DNA from 2 places in the Chloroflexus aurantiacus J-10-fl genome. Region 1 is predicted to be linked to the other one. Evidence: riboswitches for the same ligand, from Rfam matches in the RefSeq annotation. Region 1 holds a riboswitch; the other holds the start of a gene.

The links. A riboswitch is a leader RNA that binds a small molecule or an ion and turns the genes downstream of it on or off. The one in region 1 is predicted to bind FMN.
Region 2: it holds a riboswitch for FMN, as region 1 does, so the genes downstream of both, CAUR_RS04260 (ABC transporter permease) here and ribD (bifunctional diaminohydroxyphosphoribosylaminopyrimidine deaminase/5-amino-6-(5-phosphoribosylamino)uracil reductase RibD) in region 1, are expected to answer to the same signal.

Annotation. Positions count from the first base shown of each region.
Region 1 covers NC_010175.1:2,995,404-2,999,931, reverse strand. The annotation lists gene CAUR_RS11520 (bifunctional 3,4-dihydroxy-2-butanone-4-phosphate synthase/GTP cyclohydrolase II) at 1-211, opposite strand, end outside; gene ribE (riboflavin synthase) at 211-819, opposite strand; gene ribD (bifunctional diaminohydroxyphosphoribosylaminopyrimidine deaminase/5-amino-6-(5-phosphoribosylamino)uracil reductase RibD) at 800-1,975, opposite strand; FMN riboswitch at 2,127-2,259, opposite strand; gene CAUR_RS11500 (hypothetical protein) at 2,919-3,068, shown strand; gene ettA (energy-dependent translational throttle protein EttA) at 3,361-4,528, opposite strand, start outside.
Region 2 covers NC_010175.1:1,109,734-1,114,261, forward strand. The annotation lists gene CAUR_RS04250 (hypothetical protein) at 1-846, opposite strand, end outside; gene CAUR_RS04255 (CAP domain-containing protein) at 871-1,539, opposite strand; FMN riboswitch at 1,851-1,975, shown strand; gene CAUR_RS04260 (ABC transporter permease) at 2,131-2,937, shown strand; gene CAUR_RS04265 (ABC transporter substrate-binding protein) at 2,969-4,024, shown strand; gene CAUR_RS04270 (AAA family ATPase) at 4,367-4,528, shown strand, end outside.

The DNA of each region.
Region 1 (4,528 bases):
GCTCTAGCCCCAGACGGTCGGCTATCTCGCCGGCGAGCGCCAGACAGATCAGCCCCCGCCCTTCGCGCGCCATAAATGCAATTGTTTCAGCAGTGACGTGTTGTGCAGCACAGGCCAGATCGCCCTCATTCTCGCGATCAGCATCATCAACGATGATGATCATCCGGCCAGCCGCGTAATCGCGCAGCGCTTCTTCCACTGATGCGAACATTAGCGAGCCTCCTGGCGATACGCCTCAAGCAGGCGTTCAACATACTTGGCGATAATATCAACCTCTATATTCACCAATGCTCCCACCGTCTGACGGCCCATGATGACTGCCGATTGGGTATACGCAACCAGGGCAACGGTAAACGTCTCACGCCCCATCTCGGCCACCGTCAGGCTGACGCCGTCAACCGCGATGTAGCCTTTTTCGACGATATACGGCAGCAAAGCAGCCGGCGGGCGGATTGTCACTCGCTTTGAGTCACCTTCAGGCACAATCGCTACAATCTCGCCAACGCCGTCGACGTGCCCCTGCACGTAATGCCCACCCATCCGACCACCAAACGCCAGTGCCCGTTCGAGATTCACCGGGTCACCGACGTGCAGCCGGCCCAGATTGGTGCGACGCAAGGTCTCTGGACTCAGGCCGACGGTGAAGCTATCTGCGGTGAGTGCCGTCACCGTCAGACAGGTGCCATTGACGGCAATGCTATCGCCGATACGCGTTCCCTCAAGCACAGTGCGACAGGTAATCGTGATCTGGTTGGCCTGTTCTTGCGTGCTTACGATATGAGCAACTGTGCCCATCTCTTCAACAATGCCGGTAAACATCAGCAACCTCCTCAACATCCCACCACGGTGCATCAACTGCCGTGGCAATCAACAACGCATCCTGGTCGTATTGTTCAAGCCGCCGGAGCCGATAACGGCGAGCCATCGCCATGCAAGCGACGCCAGGTCCGGCCATTGGCCCTGGCGCCAGGGCATCGTTCACGACACGCGCCCCGATAAATGCCCAAATCTCGTCAATCAAACACTCGGCATGCAATGCGCCGAGCAACATGGCTCCGCCTTCAACCAGCAGGTGGTTGTAGCCCTCGTGAGCCAGATAGTGCAACAACGGTGCGAGAGCGACGCGCCCGGTAGCATCTGGCGGGAATTGCACAACCCGCACGCCACGGGACTGCATGGCAGCCAGCCAGGCTGGCTCAGGCTGAACACAGGCGATGAGCGTTTGACCGGGAAGATCACCACGTACCACACGGGCGTGCAGAGGTGTCTGGCCGCGACTATCAACAATGACCCGCAGGGGGTGGCGTGGTTCGCGCCAGTGCTGATCAAGGCGCGTCGTCAACTGCGGATCATCATTGCGGATAGTGCCAACACCCACCATAATCACATCCACCTGATCGCGCAGGCGATGCACCTGGGCACGGGCTGCCGGATCGGTGATCCAACGGCTATCACCACTCGCAGTGGCAATACGGCCATCGAGCGTCATGGCGTACTTGGCGGTCACCAGTGGCCGACCACACTGCACCCGACAGCGAAACGGAGCCAGTTGCCCGGCTACAGTTGCCGCTCCGGTCGTGATCCGGTACACCTCGATCCCGGCAGGCTGCAACACAGCGGCTGCCCCGTCTCCCATGCGCGGATCGGGATCGTGGGCAATGAAGAAGACCCGCCGGATCCCGGCGGCGATGATCGCCTCAGTGCAGGGCGGCGTGCGCCCGTAGAAGGTGCATGGTTCGAGCGTGGTGTAGAGGTCGGCCCCGCGTGCCCGCTCACCGGCTGCGGCCAGGGCTATCCGTTCGGCGTGTGGACCACCGGCGGGCTGGGTTGCGCCAAGCCCAACTACCTGCCCATCACGCACAACCACCGCCCCAACCGGCGGATTGGGGCTGGTGCGACCGACAACCGCCGCCGCCTGTTGCAGAGCCAGTTCTACGGCATATTCGAGCGTGAAAACGTGTGGTTGATGGTTCATCGCGACACCCCTGAACACACCTTCGGGGCATCGCGGAGGAAGCGGCAACGCAGAGGAAGCGAGCGCCCGGCTACTACCGGCGCAGTCGCCAAAACAGACAAGAGCATACAATAGCTCTTGCCTCTTCATCTGCTATCGTGCCAAACCAACCGCCGACCTTCTCCCATCCGGACTATACCGTCGGCCCCGGAATCACACCGGGTCCTGCCTTACGGCTCGCGGGCTTGTGTGGGCACGCCACCATTACCGCCGATCAGGAATTTCACCTTGCCCCGAAGGTCTTCGGATTTTGTCGCCGTAGCGACGTATATGGGGTACGATACCCGGAAAATGGTGGGCTGTCAACTCATTAGTTACTGACAGACTACATGATTGTGAGAGAGTTCACACCATCCCGGCGACCAGCAGGGTGAGCAGGGTGACACGCGCCTGACATCCTGTGGATAGCGGCATCATCCCGCACCGGCATGGCTATGCATTACCCACAACTGGTGTCAACCACGGGTGTACCAGCGAGCATGATCACCATGGGTGCTGTTTTGGGCGACTGGCCCGGTGACCGTGCGCAGCTGTGTCGCAGGGTTTGGAGTGCGGCAGCCATGCTGCCGCGCCAGCCATGCTCACGATCCAGCGCGTGGTACGCCGTTCCCACTCCCTATGCATTACCCACAACTTATGTCAACTACGTGTGTATCAGCGGATATGATCGCCATGTATGCTATTGTGGGCAACTGGCTCGGTAGCAGCGTACAGCTCCAGCCGTGCTATCACGTGCCGGATGGGTTGACTTACGTGCGCACCATGTGCGTGGCGCAGGGTTTGGCGTGCGGCAGCATGGCTGCCGCGCTAGCCGTACACACGATCCGGCGCATGGCCCGCCATTACCCATCCTGGTCACGGCAGTACTGGATGTGCTCGTGACCAATCATTGAGTTGGTCAGGCATGAATGCGATACCTGGGCGTAGAGGTGTTGTTGCACTTGGTTCGTGCCTGTACAACAACGGCCACGACCAGCACCTGACGGCGGTGGAGATGATGCCGGCACGCGGGCTGGAAGCCCGCGCCACGGTGAGCGCTTGCAGCCTGGCCTAACGCAGCATGACATGTGGCTAATGCATAGCCGGCATCGAGAGGGGCGCATAGCCGTGCGCCCCTACCGGGTGCGGTCAGGGCGATCCCTGTTGCCCAATGGCACGACCGATGCATCATACCGGCTACTGTGTGACGTATGGGTAATGCATAGCGTGCAGCCGAAAAGCAGCCGGGGGTGAAGGCGATCAACGCATCGTCAATCCCCCGCTCCTCTTCCCCGGTGGGAGAGGAGCGGAGGCAAGGGGGTGTGGTATGGGGCAGCCACGACGTGCAGGCCCGAACTCTCTACCTGCTACCGTGTCAGACGACGGTAGACGATGCGGTGTGGATGATCGGCCTCAGCACCTTTCCGCCGTCGGTAATCGGCAGCGTATTCAGAATAGGTACCGGGGAACCAGACCACCTGGCTATCGCCCTCGAACGCCAGAATGTGCGTGGCAACCCGATCCAGAAACCAGCGGTCGTGCGAAATGATCAGGGCACAACCGGCAAAGTTTTCCAGTCCCTCTTCGAGTGCCCGCAAGGTATGCACGTCAAGATCGTTGGTCGGCTCGTCGAGCAGCAGCACATTGGCCCCGGATTTGAGAATGCGGGCCAGATGGACACGGTTACGTTCACCACCGGAGAGGCTGCCTACCAGCTTCTGCTGGTCGCTGCCGCTAAAATTGAAGCGGGCACAATAGGCACGCGAGTTAACCTGACGACCACCCAGCACAATCTGGTCGTTTCCTTCCGAGATCGCTTCCCAGACGGTCTGCCTGGGGTCGAGCACTTCCCGACTCTGATCGACATAACCCAGCTTTACCGAAGCCCCAATCTCCAGTGTTCCGCTGTCAGGCTGTTCCTGCCCGACGATCATACGGAAGAGCGTGGTTTTACCGGCACCATTTGGGCCAACGATACCCACAATTGCCCCTGGCGGAACATCAAAACTGAGATTTTCGTACAGCAGTTTATCGCCGTAAGCCTTCGTCACCCCGTTCGCCCGGATCACCAGATCACCGAGGCGAGGGCCTGGTGGGATGTAGATTTCGAGTTCTCGATCACGCTGATCCTGATTCTCGCTGAGCAGTCGTTCGTAGGCGGCAATCCGGGCTTTCGACTTGGCGTGCCGCCCCTTCGGTGCCATATTAATCCACTCCAGCTCACGCTGTAGAGCCTTTTGTCGTTGCGATTCGGCCTTCTCGCTCTCGGCCAGCTTCTGGCGCTTCTGCTCAAGCCAGCTCGAATAGTTGCCGCGCCAGGGAATGCCATGCCCACGCTCAAGCTCTAAAATCCAGCCGGCGACATTATTGAGAAAGTGGCGGTCATGCGTCACCGCAATCACTGTTCCCTTGTACTCTTGCAAATGGCGTTCGAGCCAGGCCACCGACTCGGCGTCAAGATGGTTGGTTGGCTCATCGAGCAAGAGAATATCGGGCTGCTGAAGGAGCAGGCGACAGAGCGCGACGCGCCGGCGC
Region 2 (4,528 bases), 1.9 Mb from region 1:
GGCGCATGGCGTTGAGAGAACGACCGGAGGGGGAGGCGGGCTATCGCGCTGCACCATTAACACCCGTGGCGAAATGGTGATCGGCTGGGCCGGTAGCACAGGGGCTTCACTCCACCCGGTAAATGCCTGCCCATCGGTATAGCGTACCCACACACTCTGACCACGGTAGTTGTTGCCGGGAACAGTAAATGTGAGCGGCGACACCAATGGCTGCGGCGCGGTAAAGATTGTCACTGCATCAACGAAGACTTCAGTATTAGTATTACCACTGCGCCAGAACTGGAAGATGAGAAAGTCGCTACCGGTATAGCGAAAGGGGAGCGCGAATTCCTGATACTGACCGGCAGCGGTAAAATCTATTCCGCGCAGCGTAAGTGGGCCATACTGCTGGTCGCCATCTCCCACTGCGAAGCGCGCTATTTCGGCGGGTGAGGTGTTGTCACTAACTTTCAGGCGTACATACGCTACCAGAGATCTATCCTTGAACAGGAGTGGCCGGTAATCCCAAACCCACGCCGAACTTTCGCCGGATGCCGGTGCAAGGCGAAAGGCACCACCGCCCCAGGCTGCCGGATCGGCGACTCGCTCACCTGCCCCCCAGAGCAGTTGAAACGTAGAGTATGTTTCATCAACCAGCCAGCCCAAACTGAACTGTACCTGGGTGAAGGAGGGATGACTCAAACCGGCGAGCGTCACCGTCTCTTGTCGATCACTCATGGTATTGGCCAGATCAGCAACCGGCAGGTTCGCCCCAAGATAGATCGTATCGCTCACCGTCTGCGTATAGCCGACATCATCGCGGGTTCGCACATAAACCGTTCGCCAGCCTTCACCGGCGGGTAGCACATGGCGAAATTCATTGGTGAAGGGTTACCATTGCGCATCGACGAAGCACGGTTCGTTGGCCACCATCAATGCATTTGCTGGTCTGAGACCGGCGAACCCGGATTGAGCCTGTCGCTGATGGAGATACAACGATACTGAAGGGTTCAGCGTTTGCGGGGCTTCGTGCTCGATAATAACCGGGGCATACGTTGAGTCATTCCCAAACATTTGCGCAATGTAGCCTCTCCCATCACTGGCACGACGGTAATAGCCCAACCCAATCTCTCGATGACCGGCGCTCAGCAAGTTAGCCCGATGACCGGGGCTATTCAACCAGCCATTGATCGCATCCTGCGGCCTCATGTAGCCACAATACGCATTTTCAGCACCACTACTACCCAGATAACCAAACAGTGGTGCCCGATCACTCGGCCATTGGCCGTTGGTATCCTGATGTCCACAATATGGAGTAGGCCGATTCTCTACCGAATCCCAGGCAAACCAGCGCGACGCATAGGTCAGTTGTCGGTTCCAGCGGAGTGGCGGCTGCCCGACCTCACGGCGGGCCAGGTTGCCGTAGTATACCGTCAACGCTTCGTCCAATAGCAATGATGGGGTTTGCACGGTGGGATCGAAGGCGAGGGCAGTGAAAGTAACACATACCGGTAGCAACAGCAGCATACACCAGTGACGTACCATCTTCTGATAGGTCATTCGCTTCCTCCTTCACCGTGCCGCCTTTCCCGAAGTGAAGTGTAGCATACGGAAAAGTTCGTCTCAAGCAAACCATCGCGTTGGGGGGGCAGAAGCTAACCGTACCCGGTACAGAAGGCGGTTGGTGCAGAAACATGGCTCCCGCATGCCACGAGGATCATGGGTCGCCGAAGATGCTGTCCGGCAGAGCATGATGAACAGGCCAACTGCGGATCACGGTCAAGTTACAGATTCATAACGGGTTCTACACCACACCCCGCACGTCTATCCTTGACATCAATCCCCGATTAATGCTATCATCAACAGCGACAAACGATCTTCGGGGCAGGGTGAAATTCCCGATCGGTGGTATAGCCCACGAGCGTGTTGAGAGGCACGCAGGATCCGGTGTAACTCCGGGGCCGACGGTTACAGTCCGGATGTAAAGAAGATCCAGATATGGGCAAGGATGCAGGTAACGCACACGGTGCGCGCCTTCGTATCGTTGCCATTGCTGGCGGGATCATTTCCCGTCATGCTTCCGTATCTGTACCCCGAAGAGCGTTCGCTCGGCGGGGTTTTTCTATGCCCGCCGCGAAAGGAGTTGGAACGATGCAGCAAACATTGCCTGTAACAAGGGTCTCGCCGCGGGTCAGATCACTACAACGCTTCGAGTGGCCGGCTCTCGGTTTACCAGTCACCCTGATGCTCCTGCTCGTATTCTGGCAGGCAGGAGTGACTCTGAGCGGCTACCCGGCCTTTATTCTGCCTTCGCCGGCCCTGGTTGCCGGACGTTTCTGGCAGGCACTGAGTAGTGGTTTGCTCTGGCAGCACACTCTCGCCACCCTGAGCGCGGCTCTGGGCGGGTTCACGCTGGCACTGATCATCGCGCTTATCCTGGGTTACACGCTAGCACACATCCGCTGGCTCGAACAGGCCCTGGCCCCGGTGCTGGCCGCCAGTCAGGCGATCCCGGTGGTGGCAGTCGCTCCCCTCATTATCCTGTGGTTTGGCGCCGGCCTGACCTCGAAAGTTCTGGTGGCTGCACTGATCACCTTTCTGCCGATTCTTATCAATACGGTGGTCGCGATTCGCAGCATTCCCCGCGAACTGATCGAGATGGCATACATCAGTGGCGCCAATCGCTGGCAACTGCTGCGCTACGTCGAAGCTCCGCTGGCGCTGCCGGTACTGTTCGGCGGTGTCCGCACCGGGCTGGCGCTCGCCACAACCGGTGCCGTAGTCGGCGAGTTTGTCGCCGGACGGGTTGGCCTGGGCGCGTTGATCAATATTGCTCGTGGTCTGTTCGATACGCCATTGATCTTTGTTGCCCTGGCAACACTGGCCCTGATCACGTTAACCCTCTACGTGCTGGCCGGTTTGCTGGAACGACTACTGGTTCGCTGGGAAGCATCATAGCAATGACACACGTCAATTCAGGAGCATGACAATGATGAAACTCCGTGTGCTTACTCTGGGTATCCTGATCATCCTGCTCATCACCGCGTGCAGTGCGCCAACACCGACCACGCCTGCTGCGGCACCGACGGCTGCGCCGGCACCTAACGCTCAACCAACCTTACAACAAGTCACGCTGGCGATGTCGTATATTCCGAACATTCAGTTTGCCCCCTACTATGTCGCGGCTGCCAAAGGCTATTACGCTGCCGAAGGGATTGAGGTCGTCTTCGATTACAACTTCGAGAATGATGTCTTGCAGCGAGCTGCAACCTGGCCGACCAGTGGGGTTGCGTTCGCCACCACCAGCGGCACCTCGGTACTGCTGGCTCGCCAGCAAGGATTGCCGGTCAAGACGGTCATGACGCTCTATCAGCGCTTCCCGATTGCCTTCTTCGCCAAGAGCAATGTGCCGTTGGCAAGTGTGAATGACCTGCGCGGGCAGACGATTGGTATTCCTGGCCGTTTCGGCGAGAGCTTTTATGCGCTTCTGGCTGCGCTCTACGCCGGCGGTATGAGCGAAGCCGATGTGACCGTGCAGGAGATCGGCTTCACCCAAACCGCTGCGGTGATGGAAGATAAGGTGCCGGTCGCGATTGGCTACGCGATGAACGAACCGGTTCAGTTGCGCGGTCAGGGTGTCGAAGTGAATGTTCTGCTGGCAGCCGATGTCTTTAACCTGGCCGCCAATGGTATCGCCGTAAGTGAGGCCCTGATCGCTCAGAATCCTGAGCTGGTACGGAAATTTGTGCGGGCCAGTCTGCGCGGGCTGGCCGATACGCTGGCCAATCCTGATGAGGCGTTTGATCTGAGCCTGCAATTCATTCCCGAAGCCCAACTGGGCGATCTCTCATTACAACGCCAGGTATTGCAAGAGAGTCTTCCCTTCTGGCAAAATGAATTAACTGCGCAATACGGTTTGGGCTACACCGACGGCCAGCTCTGGACGCGCACCGAGGAGTTTATGCGCGCAGCGGGATTGCTGTCTGCGCCGGTTGATGTGCAGCAGGCGTTCACGAATGAGTTTGTACCGGGCGGATCGTACTGATCACGTCGCACAACCTGCGACGGGTAGGTGAAGGGAATGCCTTCGCCTACCCGTTGTGCTTTTTGCGGGTAGGTGCTGAGTGAGGGGTGGCGGTAGGTAGAACACTCGCCAGACACCAACACACAGGCCGACGTGCGCCTGCAACCCAGATGTACGCGCCAAAGAAGTTGTCTGGTGGTACAATTTGACACAAGCGCCAAAAGGAGCACGGAGTCTATCAGCCATGGTTCTGCATACATTGGAGGCTCTGAACTATAAATGCCTCCGCTACATCCGGCAAGAGCTACACACCTTCCAGATTCTGTAGGACCGAATGCCAGTGGGAAGAGTACGTTCCTGGATGTGCTGGTGTTCTTGAAAGACATCCTCGAAGAGGGGTTACAAAAAGCGGTGCAGAAACGTGCGCGCTCGGTACGCGATCTTGTCTGGCAGATGGAGCCACATCCTGTTGAACTCGCTGTAGAACTCCACATTCCTGAACACCTCCGTCATAAAAAAGATGAC